DNA from 4 places in the Streptomyces sp. NPDC048278 genome. Region 1 is predicted to be linked to each of the others. Evidence: riboswitches for the same ligand, from Rfam matches in the RefSeq annotation. Region 1 holds a riboswitch; each other region holds the start of a gene.
What was found. A riboswitch is a leader RNA that binds a small molecule or an ion and turns the genes downstream of it on or off. The one in region 1 is predicted to bind cyclic di-AMP.
Positions count from the first base shown of each region.

Region 2: linked by a shared signal. The riboswitch ahead of AB0D74_RS24415 (transglycosylase SLT domain-containing protein) and the one ahead of AB0D74_RS26815 (NlpC/P60 family protein) in region 1 are both predicted to bind cyclic di-AMP.
Region 3: linked by a shared signal. The riboswitch ahead of AB0D74_RS06075 (M23 family metallopeptidase) and the one ahead of AB0D74_RS26815 (NlpC/P60 family protein) in region 1 are both predicted to bind cyclic di-AMP.
Region 4: linked by a shared signal. The riboswitch ahead of AB0D74_RS15485 (C40 family peptidase) and the one ahead of AB0D74_RS26815 (NlpC/P60 family protein) in region 1 are both predicted to bind cyclic di-AMP.

Region 1 is NZ_JBEZLP010000016.1:103,414-107,897, reverse strand. It holds gene AB0D74_RS26825 (peptidoglycan DD-metalloendopeptidase family protein) at 1-173, shown strand, start outside; gene pcrA (DNA helicase PcrA) at 238-2,697, opposite strand; cyclic di-AMP (ydaO/yuaA leader) riboswitch at 3,010-3,184, shown strand; gene AB0D74_RS26815 (NlpC/P60 family protein) at 3,192-4,349, shown strand.
Region 2 is NZ_JBEZLP010000014.1:37,494-41,977, reverse strand. It holds gene AB0D74_RS24425 (ATP-grasp domain-containing protein) at 1-997, shown strand, start outside; gene AB0D74_RS24420 (HAD family hydrolase) at 1,130-1,936, shown strand; gene AB0D74_RS24415 (transglycosylase SLT domain-containing protein) at 1,982-2,470, opposite strand; cyclic di-AMP (ydaO/yuaA leader) riboswitch at 2,476-2,672, opposite strand; gene AB0D74_RS24410 (polyprenyl synthetase family protein) at 3,757-4,484, shown strand, end outside.
Region 3 is NZ_JBEZLP010000002.1:538,600-543,083, forward strand. It holds tRNA gene AB0D74_RS06065 (tRNA-Met) at 77-150, shown strand; gene AB0D74_RS06070 (PP2C family protein-serine/threonine phosphatase) at 377-1,471, shown strand; cyclic di-AMP (ydaO/yuaA leader) riboswitch at 1,722-1,882, shown strand; gene AB0D74_RS06075 (M23 family metallopeptidase) at 1,890-2,927, shown strand; gene AB0D74_RS06080 (aldo/keto reductase) at 3,164-4,108, shown strand; gene AB0D74_RS06085 (PrsW family intramembrane metalloprotease) at 4,200-4,484, opposite strand, start outside.
Region 4 is NZ_JBEZLP010000007.1:203,408-207,891, forward strand. It holds gene AB0D74_RS15465 (8-amino-7-oxononanoate synthase) at 1-456, shown strand, start outside; gene AB0D74_RS15470 (DUF397 domain-containing protein) at 567-794, opposite strand; gene AB0D74_RS15475 (helix-turn-helix transcriptional regulator) at 804-1,664, opposite strand; gene AB0D74_RS15480 (ATP-binding protein) at 1,877-2,335, shown strand; gene AB0D74_RS15485 (C40 family peptidase) at 2,370-2,843, opposite strand; cyclic di-AMP (ydaO/yuaA leader) riboswitch at 2,847-3,031, opposite strand; gene AB0D74_RS15490 (hypothetical protein) at 3,393-3,701, opposite strand; gene AB0D74_RS15495 (ATP-dependent Clp protease proteolytic subunit) at 3,709-4,344, opposite strand.

The sequences.
Region 1 (4,484 bases):
CGTCGTACCGCGTCGCCGCCGGTACGACGGTGAAGGCCGGCGACCCGATCGCGTACTCCGGGAACTCCGGCAACTCGACCGGCCCGCACCTGCACTTCGAGGTCCGGCCGGCCGGCGGCGCCGCCATAGACCCGCTGCCGTGGCTGCGCAGCCACGGGCTCGACCCGACCTGACCGGCACCGGGGGCGCGGGCCCCCGGGACCCAGGCCCGGGGCCCGGGTCCGTCAGGTCTCTCCCCTACAGCTTCTCCACGGGCGCGTACCGCAGCAGCAGCCGCTTCGGCTTGGCCTCGCCGAAGTCGATCGTCGCCTCCGCGTTGCCGCCCGTGCCCTTCACCGCGACGACCGTGCCGAGGCCGAACTGGTCGTGGGTGACCCGGTCGCCGACCGCCAGCGAGACCACCGGCTGCTCCGAGGTCCGCCGGGTGGCGAAGCCGGACGCGCCCGACGCCGAGGAGCGCGAGCGGGTCGAGGAGAGCGAGGCAGCCACGCCCGCCGCGGGCCCGGAGGAGACCGGCGCCATCGCCCCGGTCCGCTTCCACTCCAGATACGCGCCCGGGATCTCCTCCAGGAAGCGCGAGGCCGGGTTGTACGACGGCTGGCCCCAGGCGCTGCGCATCGCCGACCGCGTGAGGTACAGCCGCTCCCGCGCGCGCGTGATGCCGACGTAGGCGAGCCGCCGTTCCTCCTCCAGCTCCTTGGTCTGGCCGAGGGCGCGCATGTGCGGGAAGACGCCGTCCTCCATGCCGGTCAGGAACACCACCGGGAATTCGAGGCCCTTGGCGGTGTGCAGGGTCATCAGGGTGATGACGCCGTCGCCGTTCTCGTCGTCGTCGGGGATCTGGTCGGAGTCGGCGACCAGGGCGACCCGCTCCAGGAAGTCGGCGAGCCCGGCCTGCTCCTCGCCCTCGCCGGACTCCTGCTCGAACTCCAGTGCCACGGAGGCGAGTTCCTGGAGGTTCTCGATGCGGGTCTCGTCCTGCGGGTCCGTGGAGTTCTGCAACTCGGCCAGGTATCCGGTGCGTTCGTAGATCGCCTCCAGGACCGTGGCGGGCCCGGCACCGGACTCCACGACCGTACGGAGGTCCTCCATCAGCGTGTTGAACCGCTTGACCGCGTTCGTCGACCGCGCGGCCATGCCGTACGCCTCGTCGACGCGCCGGAGCGCCTGCGGGAAGCTGATCTTCTCGCGCTGGGCGAGGGCGTCGATCATCGCCTCCGCGCGGTCGCCGATTCCGCGCTTGGGGACGTTGAGGATGCGGCGGAGCGGGACGGAGTCCTCCGGGTTGGCGAGCACCCGCAGGTAGGCGAGGACGTCCCGGACCTCCTTGCGCTCGTAGAAGCGGACGCCGCCGACGACCTTGTAGGGCAGGCCGACCCGGATGAAGATCTCCTCGAAGACACGGGACTGCGCGTTGGTGCGGTAGAAGACGGCGACATCGCCCGCCTTCGCCTCGCCCGCGTCCGTCAGACGGTCTATCTCCTCGGCGACGAACTGTGCCTCGTCGTGCTCGGTGTCGGCGACGTAGCCGGTGATCTGCGCGCCCGCGCCCGCGTTGGTCCACAGGTTCTTCGGGCGGCGGGACTCGTTGCGCTCGATGACCGCGTTGGCGGCGGAGAGGATCGTCTGCGTGGAGCGGTAGTTCTGCTCCAGGAGGATCGTCGTCGCGTTCGGGTAGTCCTCCTCGAACTGGAGGATGTTGCGGATCGTCGCGCCCCGGAAGGCGTAGATCGACTGGTCGGCGTCACCGACGACGCAGAGCTCGGCGGGGGGCAGGTCGGGCTCGCCGGTGCCGACCAGCTCGCGCACGAGGGCGTACTGCGCGTGGTTGGTGTCCTGGTACTCGTCGACCAGGACGTGCCGGAAGCGGCGGCGGTAGTGCTCGGCGACGTCCGGGAAGGCGCGCAGCAGATTGACCGTCGTCATGATCAGGTCGTCGAAGTCGAGGGCGTTCGCCTCGCGCAGCCGGGACTGGTAGAGGGCGTAGGCCTGGGCGAGGGTCTTCTCGAAGCCGTCGCTCGCGCGGGCGGCGAAGTCCTCCTCGTCGACCAGCTCGTTCTTGAGGTTGCTGACCTGGGCGCTGAAGGACTTCGGCGGGAACCGCTTGGGGTCGAGGTCCAGGTCCCGGCAGACCAGGGCCATCAGGCGCTTGGAGTCGGCCGCGTCGTAGATCGAGAAGGAGGAGGTGAAGCCGAGCTTCTTGCTCTCCCTGCGCAGGATCCGCACGCAGGCGCTGTGGAAGGTCATCACCCACATCGCGTTCGCGCGCGGGCCGACGAGGTGCTCGACGCGCTCCTTCATCTCGCCCGCGGCCTTGTTGGTGAAGGTGATCGCGAGGATCTGGCCCGGGTGCACCTGGCGCGCGCCGAGCAGGTGGGCGATGCGGTGGGTGAGCACGCGCGTCTTGCCGGAACCGGCGCCGGCCACGATGAGCAGCGGGGAGCCGGCGTGCACGACGGCCGCCCGCTGGTTGTCGTTCAGCCCCTCCAGGAGTGCGGCCGGGTCCAGGGCCGGGCGGGCGGCGCCGTCGCGGTAGTAGGCGTCCCGGTCCGGGGGCATGTCGAACTTCCCGCCGAACAGATCGTCCGGAATCGACTCCGGAGCGTGCTCGTCCTCGGGCGGCGGCGGAGGTTCCTCGTCATGGCCGCGGGGGGCCTGGAGGTTCGCCAGGAAGCTGTCGTCAAAGAGGCTGCTCATCGCTCTCCGAGTCTAGGGCGCCCCACCGACAACCGGCCGCCGCCCCGAAAACTCGTCCCGGTCACCGAACAGATCCACTCCGTCACGGCCGGTCGACGCGCGTCACGCAGCAGGGAACACCCGTCTCGAACCCTTCGACACCATCGGGCAAGCCGCCCATAACATCCCGAATCGCGCCGCCCGGACCCCACACAACGCCAAGGTCACGAAAATGTATCGGGCATATCGCACATCAAACTTCACAGAGACCACACGAGTTGGCTAGCGTGCCGGGCAGGCCGCACGACCCCCACCGGCGAACGTCGCCGGGCCGCACGGCCTCCGCCGAGTCCGGAGTGCCGCCGCGCACCCGGAGCCGGGGACCCACACCGACCTTGGGGTGAATCGGTCCCGACTCCCCACCGGAGAACGGACCGTAGGGCAACCCTTCCGAACCACCCGCCCGAACCCGACAGCTAACTCGGTAGGCGGAACGCTGGAAGGAGTCGCCCCCGTTGGCGTCGCACCGCAAGTCCCGGCCGTCAGGAACGCGCGCGGCAGGCATACGCACCCCCGCCCTGGCCACCGCAGCCCTCACCTCCATGGCCCTGTTCTCCCAGACGGCCGAGGCCGCCCCCTCCGACGACGGCAAGCCGAGCCTGGAGGAGGTCGAGAAGAAGGTCGACTCCCTCTACCGGCAGGCGGAGTCGGCGACCGAGAAGTACAACGCGGCCAAGGAGCGGACCGGCAGGCAGCGCAAGCAGGTCGACGCCCTGCTCGACGACGTCGCCCGGCGCACCGACCGGCTCAACAAGGCGCGTGAGGAACTGGGTTCGTTCGCGGCGGCCCAGTACCGGACCGGGGCGAGCGTCCCCGACACGGCGACCTTCCTGCTCGCGGACAGTCCCCAGGACTACTTCGACCAGGACCAGCTGATGAGCCGCCTGACCTCGCGCCAGAAGGGCGCGGTCGACGACTACGTCACCGAGCAGTCCGCGACCATGAAGAAGCGGCAGGAGGCCTCCCAGAGCCTCGACACGCTCACCGAGACGCAGGACGACCTCAAGACCGCCAAGACCACCGTGCAGACGAAGCTGGCCTCCGCGCGGGAGCTGCTGTCGCAGCTGACGGCCGCGGAGAAGGCCCGGCTGGCGGCGATCGAGAAGCGGCAGCAGGAGGCGGCGGACCGCAAGGCGGCGGAACTGGCGAAGCAGCAGGCCGCGGCGGCCGACCAGGCGGCGTCGTCCTCGGCGTCGAGCGGCTCCTCTTCCGACTCGGGCTCCGGCTCCGGTTCCGGCTCGGACTCCGCCTACGCCACGAAGGCCGCCAAGGCGATCGCCTTCGCCCGCGCGCAGATCGGCAAGCCGTACGTCTGGGGCGCCACCGGCCCCGGCTCCTACGACTGCTCCGGGCTCTCCCAGGCCGCCTGGAAGGCCGCGGGCGTCTCCCTGCCGCGCACCACCTACGACCAGGTGAACGCCGGCACCACCGTCCCCCTCGCCGACGCCCGGCCCGGCGACCTGGTCTTCTTCTACGACGACGTCAGCCATGTCGGCATCTACATCGGCAACGGCATGATGATCCACGCCCCCAAGCCCGGCGCCTACGTCCGCGAGGAGTCGATCTACTACGGCGGCGAGTCGATCATCCACAGCGTGGTGCGGCCGGCCTGACCCTCACGGGGCGCCCGCCGTCCCCCGGGCGCCCCACCCGCTCCCCCGCACTCCCCCGCCCGTCCCCCGCACGCCTCGGCGCACCGGCGCGCGGTTTTCGGGCCGCACGCGCGCGTGCATCGTTCGTGACACGCG
Region 2 (4,484 bases), on a different contig from region 1:
CATCGGCCGTCCGACCGTGCTGATCCCCACCGACGAGGAGGCCGCGGTCCTGATCGCCGAGCACCAGGACGCGCTCGGCGGCCGTTTCCTCTTCCCGCGCGTGGACGCGGAACTGCCCCGCCGGCTGGCGAGCAAACAGGGCCTGCACGAACTGTGCATGGAGCACGGCATCCCGAGCCCGGCCGCCGCCTTCCCCGACTCGTACGACGAGATCGCCGACTTCGCGGAGAAGGCCCGCTTCCCGATCGTCGCCAAGAACCGCGAGGCGTTCGTCCGGCGCAAGCAGCCCGCCGTCAACGGAACGACGCGCATCGCCACCCGGGAGGGGCTGCTCACCCTCGCCCGTGACTGGGGCACCCATCCGGGCGTCATCCTCCAGGAGTACCTCCCGAGGGAGGAGGCCGAGGACTGGATCGTGCACGCCTACTTCGACGCCGACTCCAATCCGCGCGCCCTGTTCACGGGAGTCAAGGTCCGCTCCTGGCCGCCGCACGCCGGCATGACCGCGAACGCGTACGTCGTCGACAACCCGGAACTCGCCGACCTGGCCGCGCGTTTCATCAAGCAGATCGGCTTCACCGGCATCATCGATCTCGACCTGCGCTTCGACCGCCGGGACGGGCAGTACAAGCTGCTCGACTTCAATCCACGCATGGGCGCCCAGTTCCGGCTCTTCGAGAGCGAGTCGGGGGTGGACGTCGTCCGCGCCATGCATCTGGACCTGACCGGGCGCCGCGTTCCGGAGGGGGAGCAGCGCGCCGGCCACCGCTACGTGGTGGAGAACATCGACCTGCCCGCCCTCCTTGCCTACCGCCGCAGCGGCTACACGACACCGCACGCACCGAAGCGGCCGAGCGGGACCGAGCTGGCCTGGCTGGCGGGCGACGATCCGCTGCCGTTCGTCACCATGCTCGCCCGCTTCGTGCGTCCGGGCGCCAAGCACCTCTACCAGCTGTGGCGCACCAACCGCCGCGGCTCCAGTGCCGCCACGAAGTAGGCACAGCCGTCGGGCATCCCGGAAAACAACACGCCCGCCACCGACAGCGGCCCCATCACGGAGGCGGCGGGCGCCACTTGAGGCCGAAACGCACAGTGAGTCCCGGGGCCGCGCTGTCCGTATTCTCTGATCATGGTCGCACCCTCCCCGTACTCACTGATCGCCACCGACCTGGACGGCACGCTGCTGCGCGGCGACGACACCTTCTCGGAACGGTCGCTCGCCGCGCTCGGGCGTGCCGGCCGGGCCGGTGCCCGCCACCTCGTGGTGACCGGCCGTCCTGCCCCGAGAGTGCGCCCGCTCCTCGACGACCTCGGCTGCACGGGACTCGCCGTCTGCGGTCAGGGCGCGCAGGTGTACGACGCCGGGGCGAACCGGCTGCTGTGGTCGGTCACCCTGGACCGGGAGCTGGCCGAGACCGCACTCGGCAAGATCGAGGCCGAGATCGGCCAGGTGTACGCGGCGGTCGACCAGGACGGCGTGGACGGGCTCACGCTCATCGAGCCGGGCTACCTGATGCCCCACCCCACGCTGCCCGCCCTGCGCGTCGCCCGGCGCGACGACCTGTGGTGCGCGCCCATCAGCAAGGTGCTGCTGCGCCACCACACCCTGTCCGACGACGAACTGACGACGACGGCCCGCTCGGTGGTCGGATCGCTCGCGACGGTCACGATGTCGGGGCCGGGGACCGTCGAACTGCAGCCGTGCGGGGTGACCAAGGCGACCGGGCTCGCGCTGGCCGCCGACCGTCTGGGGCTGAGCCCCGAACAGGCCATCGCCTTCGGTGACATGCCCAACGACATCCCGATGTTCGAATGGGCGGCCCACGGGGTGGCGATGGCCAACGCCCACCCCGAACTCAGGGCGGTGGCCGACGAGATCACCACGTCGAACGAGGACGACGGCATCGCCGTCGTCCTCGAAAGACTCTTCGACTGACCTAGGACGGCGAAGGACGTCGAAGGGTCGTCGAACGGACGTCGGTCAGTACGCGCCGTGGACGTTGTCGATCGAGCCGTACCGCGCGGCTGCGTAGTTGCAGGCGGCGGTGATGTTCGCGACCGGGTCGTAGACGTCGAACGACGTGCCGTCCACGTGGTAGGTCTTGAACGTCGGGTCGATCACCTGGAGCAGGCCCTTGGACGGGATGCCCTTGGCCGCGTTGGAGTCCCAGAGGTTGATGGCCTGCGGGTTGCCGGAGGACTCCCGCATCACGTTGCGGTAGATGCCGTTGTAGGTGCCCGGGATGTTCTTCTCCCGCATGATCGCGAGCGACTCGCGGATCCAGCCGTCGAGGTTGTTCGGGTACCCGGCGAGGGTCGTCGAGGCAGTCGTGGTGGAGGAGCCGGCGGCGGACGCGGCCGTCGCCCCGATGAGCGGCAGGGCGAGGACGGCGGCACCGGTGCCGACGACGGCGAGCGTGCGGACGATGCGGTTGCGGCGGGTACGGCGGTGCTGAGCGGCAGCAGGCATGGCGAAGTTCCTCTCCGTCGCCTGCGAGGTGAGCTGTCGGGTTCGGGCCTGGGGAGTACCCGGCCGCACCGCCCGAAGGCGATGCGACTTCACCCCTAGCCGTTCCGGAACGACGTCCGTCCTGTGACGTCGGCCGCCCGGTCCGGCGACTTACCTGGGTCCCCCGCTCCTGCCATGCGAATGAACTCGTTGATGGGTCACTACGGGCGGCGGCAGGATTCGGCGTCCGCCCGGCGAGGCGGAACGTATGCGAGAGCACATGTCCGGAACAAGAGGCTGATTCACACAACATGCCGATTGACCTTGATCTGTGCCGTATGGGGCACTTGATCCTTTGCGGTTGCCAACCCTCAACTGGCTTGCGGGGAAAGGGGAGGAAGGGTCCCCTAATGGCCCCTGTGACGCCCGGGCTCACGTGACCTACTTCACGAATCCGCAATAACGGCAAATTGGGACATGTGGGATTCGTGGAATCCGGCTTTTCTCCGGGTCGAGGGAATAGCGCCCCGCCCGCATTCGTTCGGATTGCCTCCCCGGATGCAATCAATCCAGACGATTATCGAGAATAGTCCGTATTGTCGGTTTTTCGGTACGCGCATGCGCTCGTCGGGTTCAACGGGGTGGCCGGGACGGCCGGTTGGTAAGTCCGGATGTCGGGGGAGGGGTGTCGCCTGCGCGCGTGATTCTCGTCACGTCGACCGAGGGGGGTGTCGGGTAATCGGCGCCCGGTGCGCGTGTCCACCGTGAGGGCGGAACCTCCCCTGCAGTGCACGTCGTTGACATCGTGGGCGCCCGGGCGTCACGCGCGCGGTCGGGGGGCGCGGATCGGGGAGGTCGTCGTGCAGGGTCTCGTGGAGGAACGGTGTACGGGCGGGTGCACGGTGCCGCCGTTCGTGCATCGTGTATCCCCGTCGGCTTGGGCGGGCGGCGGAGCGGGTACCCCCGGGCAGGTGACGTCGGTCCGGGGAGGCAGGGCCGCTCGCGGGCGGCGGTTGCCCGGAGAGTCCGGTGAGGGGTCCGGTCCGGGACATGGCCGGGGACGTAGCCCGGGACACGGCCCGGGTCCCGGTTCGGGACAACTACCCGCACTTCCTGTTAAGTCAGTGGATGTCAGGTCGTATCAGCTGATCAAAAACATAACGGTCGTGATCCGATAGCGCCCGGGGTGTAACCGTGGGCGCTATCGGTGATCGAAACCTGACCGGATACGCTGACTTGAGTGATGGCAGCGACCTATCGACAAACCGTGTAATCGCCAGTAGACACCAGCAGACAGGAGACCCCTCGTGACCGTCGTCGGGCCGTTCGGGCTGAGCGTGCGGGACCAGGCTCTGGAAGCCGATGTCCAGGCCGGATTGACGGCTGTCGAGGAGGGCTTGCTAGAAGCCACCAAGAGCGAGGTCCCCTTCATCACGGAGGCCGCGCAGCACCTCGTGCGGGCCGGCGGGAAGCGGTTCCGTCCGCTGCTGGTGATGCTCGCCGCGCAGTTCGGCGACCCGTACGCGCCCGGTGTCGTGCCGTCGGCCGTCGTCGTCGAGCTCACCCACCTGGCCACGCTGTACCACGACGACGTCATGGACGAGGCCGCCGTGCGGCGCGGTGTCGACAGCGCCAACACCCGCTGGGGCAATTCGCTCGCCGTCCTCACCGGTGACTTCCTCTTCGCCCGCGCCTCCCAGATCCTCGCCGACCTCGGCCCCGAGGCGGTCCGGGTCCAGGCCCTCGCGTTCGAGCGGCTGGTGACCGGTCAGATCCTGGAGACGGCAGGCCCGTCGGACGGCCGTGACCCGGTCGAGCACTACCTCGACGTGCTCAGTGGCAAGACCGGCTCGCTGGTCGCGGTCTCCTGCCGCTTCGGCGCCCTGCTGTCCGGTGCCGACGAGACGGTCGTCGACGTCCTCACCCAGTACGGCGAACGGCTCGGTGTCGCCTTCCAGCTCGCCGACGACGTGCTGGACATCGCCTCCGACTCCCGCGAGTCCGGCAAGACCCCGGGGACGGACCTCCGCGAGGG
Region 3 (4,484 bases), on a different contig from region 1:
GAGCTGACCCGTGGCGTCCACCGGAAGTAACCCGTGTGACTTCACCTCTTCCGATGGCGTATGCTGGTTTCACCGACGCGGGGTGGAGCAGCTCGGTAGCTCGCTGGGCTCATAACCCAGAGGTCGCAGGTTCAAATCCTGTCCCCGCTACTGAAACCCAGGGCCGGAATCCGATTCGAGGATTCCGGCCCTGAGTCATATCCGGGTGCAGGTGCCTCTCCCCACCCGCCCGTACTCATCCGCCCGGCCCACACCAGTCGCTTCACCCGCCCACAGCCGCAAACCTGGACGGACAGGCATCGAACCCATCGAATACGTCAGGCATGTCGAGCGCGTCGAGCACGTCGGACACGTGGTGCATCAGGGGGGTCGTGTGGTGGGCCGTGGAGAGGCGGAGCGGCGCGGCCCGGTGTCCGCCCGCACCCTCGCCCGCATCCTGCCCGCGCTGCTGATCTGCACGGGTGTCTGCTACGACGTCCTCACCCCCGCGGCCTTCACCGCGGTCCCCTTCTTCACGGCCGCCCCGTTGATCGCCGCGCCGCTCGCCTCCCTGCGCACCACCCTCCTCACGGGTCTGGCCGCGCTGCTCGCCACGTACGCCGTGCACGCGCGGTCCTCTGTTGTCCCGGACGCCGACGCTGTCACCGAGATCGTCACGGTGGCGACCGTCGCCGTCCTCGCCGCCGGCATCAACCGGATCGTCCGGATCGGCGACCAGCGCCTCGCCTCCGCCCGCGAGGTCGCCGAGGCCGCCCAGCGCGCCGTGCTGCCCGAGCCCGCCGAGCGGATCGGCGGCTTCGAGATCGCCGCCCGCTACCAGGCGGCCCAGGAGGGCACCCTCATCGGCGGCGACCTGTATGCCGTCCAGGACACCCCGTACGGCGTGCGGCTGGTCGTCGGCGACGTGCGCGGCAAGGGGACCGGCGCGGTCGCCGCCGTCGCCGTGCTCATCGGCGCGTTCCGGGAGGCCGCCGAGCAGGAGGCCACGCTGGAGGCGGTCGCCGGACGGCTGGAGCGGGCGCTGGTGCGCGAGGGCGTGCGGCGCGGCGGGATCGTCGCCGACGAGGGGTTCGCCACCGCCGTACTCGCCGAACTCCCGCACGGCGACGGCACGCTCCGGCTCGTCAACCGCGGTCATCCGCCGCCCCTGCTGCTGCTCGGCGACGGCGAGGTGCGCCCGCTGCGGGCACCGGAGGCCGCGCTGCCGCTCGGGATGGGCGGGCTGGGCGCGTGGCCCGACCGGGCGGCCGAGTACGCGTTCCCGAGCGGGGCCACGCTGCTGCTGCACACCGACGGCCTCTCCGAGGCGCGGGACGCGCACGGCCGGTTCTACGACCCGGAGCGGCGGCTGGCCGGCCGTACCGTCACCGCCCCCGGCCCTCTGGTGGACCGGATCGCGGCCGAGGTGCGCCGGCACACCGGCGGCGGCTTGACGGACGACATGGCGCTGCTCGCCGTACGGCGGCCCTGAGCGGCGCGCGGTCACGGTGGGTGTCCGGACGACCGCCCTGCGCATAACAACTGAGTCACCATCAAAACCTGTGTGACTCCTGAGCTGAGCAGCGTGCACCGCCGACTCGACCGTTTTTGACCGGTCGTGGCAGGTAAGTCCATGCTTTGAAAGCTTAATGATCAAGACGAACTGCTTGGAATCTGGTAGCCGCGTCTATTAACGTTCGATAACGCAGCGCGGTCGTCCCAGCCGTCACCCGCGACGGCTCCGTGCGCACGCGCCGAATCCCGCAAGGGAACCGGGGAACCACCACCATGGGGTGAATCGCACGGCTACCGCCGGGTAGGAAACGGCCGGTATACGCGCGTAGGAGACCTTCCCGCTCCGAACCCGTCAGCTAACCCGGTAGGCAGCGGAAGGAAAGGAGTGCGCCCGCGTGGCGTCCAACCCGCCTGCTCCTACAGCCCCGTTCGTGCCCAGCCAGCGTCAGCCCGAGACCTTCGGCTACGGCGGCTACCGCACCGACGAGGGCCCGTTCGAGGAGTGGAACCCCACCGAGGAGTCCCTCTCCGCGGTACGCGGCCGGCACCGGGTCGCCAAGCAGAAGGGCGGCGGGCTCGCCCGCAGCTCCACGGTTCTCGGCGTCGGCGTGATCGCCGCCGTCGGTGCGGGCGGCATGGCCAGCGCCAACACCGGCAAGCCGCCGGTCTCCATCTCGCTGCCCGACCTGCCCTCCTCCGTCGACGCCCTGCTCGGCGAGGGCAGCGGCCACCAGGCCACCCAGACCGCGCTCAGCAGCGTCACCACGACGACCGCCACCGACGCGGACTCCTCGTCGTCCGACGCCGGCGAGGCGCTGCGCAGCCGGATCATCGCGCAGGCCGCGCAGCAGCAGAGCCAGCTCGACACCAAGGCCAGCGCCAAGGCCGTCGCCGCCGCCGACAAGGCGGTCGCGGACGCCGAGGCCAGGGCGGAGAAGGCCGCCGCGACCCAGGCCGCCGACGCCAAGCAGAAGGCCGAGGCCTCCGCGAAGGAGAAGGCCGAGCAGGCCCGCCTCGCCGAGCTGGCCAAGCAGTACACGCTGCCCGTCGTCTCGTACACGATCACCGGCACGTTCGGCCAGGCCGGCTCGATGTGGGCCTCCGGCTACCACACCGGCCTCGACTTCGCCGCGCCCACCGGCACGCTGATCAAGGCCGTGCACAGCGGCACGGTCACCGAGGCGGGCTGGGCCGGCTCCTACGGCTACCGCACGATCATCACCCTCGACGACGGCACCGAGCTGTGGTTCTGCCACCAGTCCTCGATCGGCGTCAAGGTCGGCCAGAAGGTCGCCACCGGCGACGTCATCGGCCGCGTCGGCGCCACCGGCAACGTGACGGGCCCGCACCTCCACCTGGAGGTCCACCCGAACGGGCAGGCCACCGCCATCGACCCGATGACCTGGCTGCGCGGCAAGGGCCTCAACCCCTGACCCGACCTGGCCCGACTGACCTGAGACCGATCTGATCTGAGACCGATCTGATCTGGGACCGACCGGATCTCAGACTGACCGGACGCGGATTCGGACCGCGCCCACCGGCCCCCGGCGGCCCTGACGGCAACCCCCCGGCGTCAGGGCCGCCGGTGTGCCGAGCCGTGGCTTCCGCTTTTACGAGACCTTCGTAAAACACGGGATGGGTCACCAGGCGGCCCGTGTTGAAGTGGAGCATGACTGCTCTTCGCAAACTCGGCTCTTCCGACCTCGAGGTCTTCCCGCTCGCCCTCGGCGGCAACGTCTTCGGCTGGACCGCCGACGAGGCCACCTCCTTCGCCGTCCTCGACGCGTACGCCGCCGCGGGCGGCAACTTCGTCGACACAGCCGACTCGTACACGGCGTGGATCGAGGGCAACAAGGGCGGCGAGTCCGAGACGATCATCGGCAAGTGGGTCAAGGCGCGCGGCAACCGCGACGACGTCGTCATCGCGACCAAGGTCAGCCAGCACCCCGAGTATCCCGGCCTGTCCGCCGCCAACATCAAGGCCGCCGCCGACGCCTCCCTGCGCCGTCTCGGCACCGACCACATCGACCTGTACTACACGCACTTCGACCAGCCCGAGGTCCCGGTCGAGGAGATCATCGGCGCGCTGGACGAGCTGGTGCGGGCGGGCAAGGTGCGGCACGTCGCCGCGTCCAACATCACGCCGGAGCGGCTCCAGGAGTCCCTGGACCTCTCCGACCGCGAGGGCCTCGCCCGGTACGTCGCCGTCCAGCCCCACTACAACCTGGTCTCCCGCGACACCTACGAGGGCCCGCTCCAGGACCTGGCCTCCCGCACCGGCCTCGCGGCCATCCCCTACTTCTCGCTGGCCGCCGGTTTCCTCACCGGCAAGTACCGCCCCGGTACGACCGTCGACAGCGCGCGAGCGGGCCGCGCCGCCCAGTACGCGGAGTCGGAGCGCGGCCAGAAGGTCCTTGCGGCCCTGGACGAGATCGCCGCGGCCCACGAGGCCCCGATCCCCACGGTCGCCCTTGCCTGGCTGGCGGCCCAGCCCACCATCACGGCCCCGATCGCCTCGGCCCGCACCCTCGACCAGCTCCCGCCCCTGCTGGGCGTGGCGGACCTGACACTGACGGACCGGGAACTGGCCCAGCTCACGACGGCCTCCGCCTGACGGCTGCCGCCTTTCGTTCTTTTCCGCCGCACCGGCGCCCGGCCTCCGCGGCGCATCTCGGCGGTGCCGAAATCCCCCGCAGCCCGAAGCGCTAACTCCGGTACGGGTTGTAGGCCGGATAGGCCGTGTAGGCCGGATACGGCACCGCCGACCCGTAAGGGGCGTGCCCCGGCGCGCCCGTCCGGGCCGCGTACTCCAGGGCCGGCCGCACCAGCTCCCGTCGGCTCCACAGCTCCGTCAGCAGCTCCCGCTCCCGCACCACGAAGTCGGCCCCGGCCCGCCCCCGCTGCCCCCGGCGCCGCAGCAGCGCCAGCGTCGTCGCGTACCCCTCGTACTCGGTGACCGCCCGCCCCGCCGCCTTCCCGAAGTGGTACGC
Region 4 (4,484 bases), on a different contig from region 1:
ACCCTGTCGAAGTCGCTCGGCAGCCAGGGCGGGGCGGTGCTGGGGCCGGCCCGGGTGATCGACCATCTGGTCAACGCGGCCCGGACGTTCATCTTCGACACCGGCCTGGCCCCCGCGGCGGCGGGCGCGGCGCTGGCCGCCCTGCGGCTGCTGCGCCGCGAACCGGACCGTGCGGCGCGGGCCCGTGAGGTGGCCGCGGAGCTGCACGCACGGCTGACCGCCGCGGGTCTGGAAGCGGTACGTCCGGACGCCGCGGTGGTCTCCGTGCGGGCCCCGTCCCCGGAGCAGGCCGTGCGGTGGGCGGCCGACTGCCGGACGGCAGGCCTGGCCGTGGGCTGTTTCCGTCCGCCGTCGGTGCCGGACGGCATCTCACGGCTCAGGCTGACCGCCCGTGCGGACCTCTCCGGGGCCGAGATCGAACGCGCTGTACGTGTGATCGGCAAGACACGACCATGAGTCGGCGTGACACGGCCGGGCCTGGCTCGCGAGCGGATACGGAGTCGGGGATGGATGGGTACGAGTCTGATCGATTTCGTTCGTATCTGGTCAGACTCTTCTGGGGCTGATCAGCCGGCGAACGCGGCCGTGAAACCCGTCCAGCTCTCGGGGGAGAAGAGCAGGGCGGGTCCGGCCGGAGCCTTGGAGTCGCGCACGGCGAGCAGTCCGGCCGAGGGGCCGGAGCGCGGCCGTGCCGTCTCCACGCAGTTGTTCGCTCCGGTGCTGTAGCTGCTGCGCAGCCACCTCAGTCCGTGCAGATCAGCACTTGAAGGTACGTTCCGAGGCAGTGCAGTCATGGTGCCTCCTTACGCGCCGTCAGCTATTGCGGCGATGTAATCCAACGAGTCCTCGGGCGAAAGGGCGTGGATCCGGAGCGTGTCGAACGCCTCCGTGTAGGCCTGGAGGTCTTCTTTCCGCTCCAGGTAGAGGCTACTCGTCAACTGGTCGATAACAACCACGTCCAGATCAGAAGTGCTCGGAAATGAGAAGATTACGAAAGGCCCGGTGATGCCGATATGCGCCCCGGCCGCGAACGGCAGCACCTGGAGCCGTACTTGGGGCAGCCGGGCCGCCTCCATCAGCCGCACCAGCTGCCGCGCCATCACACCGGGACCGCCCACCTCCCGGCGCAGCACCGCCTCGTCCAGGACCGCGCTCAGCTCCAGCGGCGGATCCTGGCGCAGCACGTCCTGCCTGGCCAGGCGTACCTCCACCAGGGTGTCGAGGGAGTCGTCGGCCCGCGCGTCCATGGCCGCCCGGGTCACCGCCCGCGCGTACTCGGGGGTCTGCAGCAGCCCCGGCACGACCAGGGTCTCCAGCGTGCGCATCGCGCTGGCCTGTGACTCCAGACTGATGAAATCGCGGTAGGCGGGCGGCAGTACCCCACGGTAGGCGTGCCACCAGTGGTGCCGCCCCGCCGTGTCCTCCGACCCCGCCAACACCAGCAGCAACTCGCGCAGTTGCCCCTCGACCACGCCGTAGGCGTCCAGGAGTAACCGCACATCGGCCGGTTTCACACCGCTGGCGCCGGTCTCGATCCGGCTCACTTTCGACTGATGCCAGCCCACCAGACGGGCGGCCTCACCGCTCGTGAGGCCGGCGCCGGTGCGCAATGTGCGCAGTTCGGCGCCCAGTTTCCGGCGGCGTACCGCGGGACCGTTCTGCATGGGCTACTCCTTACTCCTTCCGAGCCGCCCAAATACGGTCTGAGGTCGCAGAGTTCACCGCTTCGAGCGACAGATATATGCATATCTTGGTGGATCGCTCCCCGTGACCGGCCCGGTAATGGCAGTCTGGCGAAGAAGCACCAGTCCGGGACCGTACTCGAACCATCCGCACTGTGTCGGACTCCGGTCCCGAGGAAAGGGACGACGTCGCCATGGCAGACCACCTGGAAGCATCCGTCACTCTGCCGAGCGATCCCGCCTCGGTCTCCGCCGCCCGCGCCTACGCGCTGGACACCCTCGCGGAGTGGGGCCTGCCACCGGAGACGGAAACCGCGGACACCATCCGCCTCATCATCTCCGAACTCGCCACCAACGCCGTGCAGCACACCTTCGGGCAGTCGCCCACCTTCACGGTGGACCTCGTGCTCGACCGTGACGAGCAGCTGCGCATCGGCGTCACGGACAGTCATCCGCGCTTCCCCAAGAGACTCCCCGCCGCGGTCCAGCAGGACAACGGGCGCGGCATGGTCATCATCCGCTGGCTCACCGCCGAGTGCGGCGGCAAGCTCCGGGTGCGCCCCACCAGAGAGGGCGGCAAGACCGTCTCCATCGAACTGCCCTGGACGATCCCGGCGGGCACCGTCACCGCGGCCGGCCAGCAGGAGCCGTAGCCCCGAGCCCCTGCAGGCCGGCCGTCGGTGCGGGTCAGCTGACCCGGCCGTACCAGACGCTGCGCGTCCAGATCTTCTGGAGCTTCACCACGTCCCCGGTCTTCGGGGCGTGCCAGATCTTTCCCTTCCCGGCGTAGATGCCGACGTGGTAGACGCTGGAACCCGAGTGGAAGAAGACCAGGTCCCCGGCCTTGCGGTTGCCGGCCGAGATGTGACGGGTCTTGTTGTACTGCTGGGCCGCCGTACGCGGCAGCTTCTTGCCCGCCTTCTTGAACGAGTACAGCGTCAGCCCGGAGCAGTCGAACCTGTTCGGTCCGGTGGCGCCCCACCTGTAGGGCGAGCCCTTCTTCGAGGCGGCGATCTGCAGTGCCTTCGTCGCCATCGTGGCGGCCGAGGCGTCGGAGGCGACGCCCGGTATCACGATCGAGCCGCCCACGGCGGCGATGGTCAGCGCCGAGGCCGTACCGGCCCGGGCCATCAGCGACGGAACACGATTGAGCGCAGTCATGCGCAACCCTTCGTCAGCCGCCTGTGAAGGATGACCTGTCGGATTCGGGCTGGCGAAGTTGCCCGGCCGTGTCACCACGGCTTCACCCCAAGGGCTGCTCGGCTCGGTCATGGCGCGACCGTGCCGGCGACCCGTCGTGCTTGGGTCCTCCACTCCTGCCGATGCACTTCTGTCGACGGGTCAATCCGGGCGGCGGCAGGACTCGGCGTCCGCCCGGACCGCCCCGCCGCTGTGGCGGGGGCTTGTCGTCAGACAGGGATCTTCACGCACTCGTGTCCGAAAATCCCAACGGAATCGGGGATTTGTGGGGTTACTCACCACCCACCCGTTCGGGTGGACAGCCCTGTGTTCGATTCTCCGTCAACTGCCCTGCGTAGCCCCGGACCTGCGCGAAAGCCGTTCGCGGACACCCCCGTGCGGGCAACCTGAGCGGCCTCCACGGGAAGGTAAAACCACGCCACGCTCCGCCGTTCGGCGGTAACCCCTTTGGATCGTTTCGGCTCGGGCCCGGTCGTTCCGTCGACGCGCCGCACCGGCGTCCGGAGGGTGTCACCGTACGCAGTCGGGCGGGAGTACGACGCGAGCGGTCCGGCGCTCGCCGTCGAGCACCCGCAACGCGCGTGTCAGCGTGTCCCCGTGGAGCTCCGTCTCGCCCCGCAGATGCATCAGGGCGAGCGCGTCGCGCAGCTCGGCCGCCGCGCGCACCAGCGCCTGCGCGGCGCGCAGCCCGCGGTAGGTGTCCTCGTTCTGCGCCGGGTTGATCCGGCCCAGCAGATCCACCACGTCCAGGTAACGGTCGATCAGTTCGCCCTCGGCACGGGTCAGCGCGGGCAGCGGCGGCAGCTCCGGCGGCAGCATCGGCGGCTCACCCCGCGTCCGGCAGGCCGGGCGAGGTACGGCGGGCGGGCATGACCCGGTCCACCAGCCCGTACGCCAGCGCACCCGGCGCGTCCAGGACCAGGTCCCGCTCCAGGTCCTGGTGCACCTGGTCCGCCGTGCGCCCGGTGTGCTGGACGAGCATTCGTTCGATCATGGCCCGGACCCGGTCCAACTCCGCCGCCTGGATGGCCAGATCACTCGGCTGGCCCTGCACCGGTTGCGGCAGCGACGGCTGCTGGAGCACGATCCGCGCGCCGGGCAGCACGGACCGCTTGCCCGGAGTGCCGGCCGCGAGCAGGACCGCCGCCGACGCCCCCGCCTGCCCGAGACAGACCGTCTCCACGTCGCAGGTCACGTACTGGACCGTGTCGTAGATCGCGGCCATCGCGCTGTACGACCCGCCCGGGGAGTTGATGTACAGCGAGATGTCCCGCTCCGGAGCCGTGTGCTCCAGGTACATGAACTGCGCCATCACGTCGTTGGCCGACGTCTCGTCGACGGGCGTGCCGAGGAAGACGATCCGCTCCTCCAGCAGCTTCGAGTACGGATCCATGGTGCGGTGCCCCGTGCTCGTGCGTTCCGTGAACTCGGGCAGGACGTAGCGGGCGGACGGTCGGGTCATGACGTACCCCTCCTCGCGACTGAGGCGGCCCGGGAGCCGAGCCTTCTGTTGAAAATGTACAGGACGTACAGATCATTGAGTGGGGATTCCGCTGTCGCCGAACAAGATGTGATGTCCGGGGTGCCCCGTAAGCTGGGTTC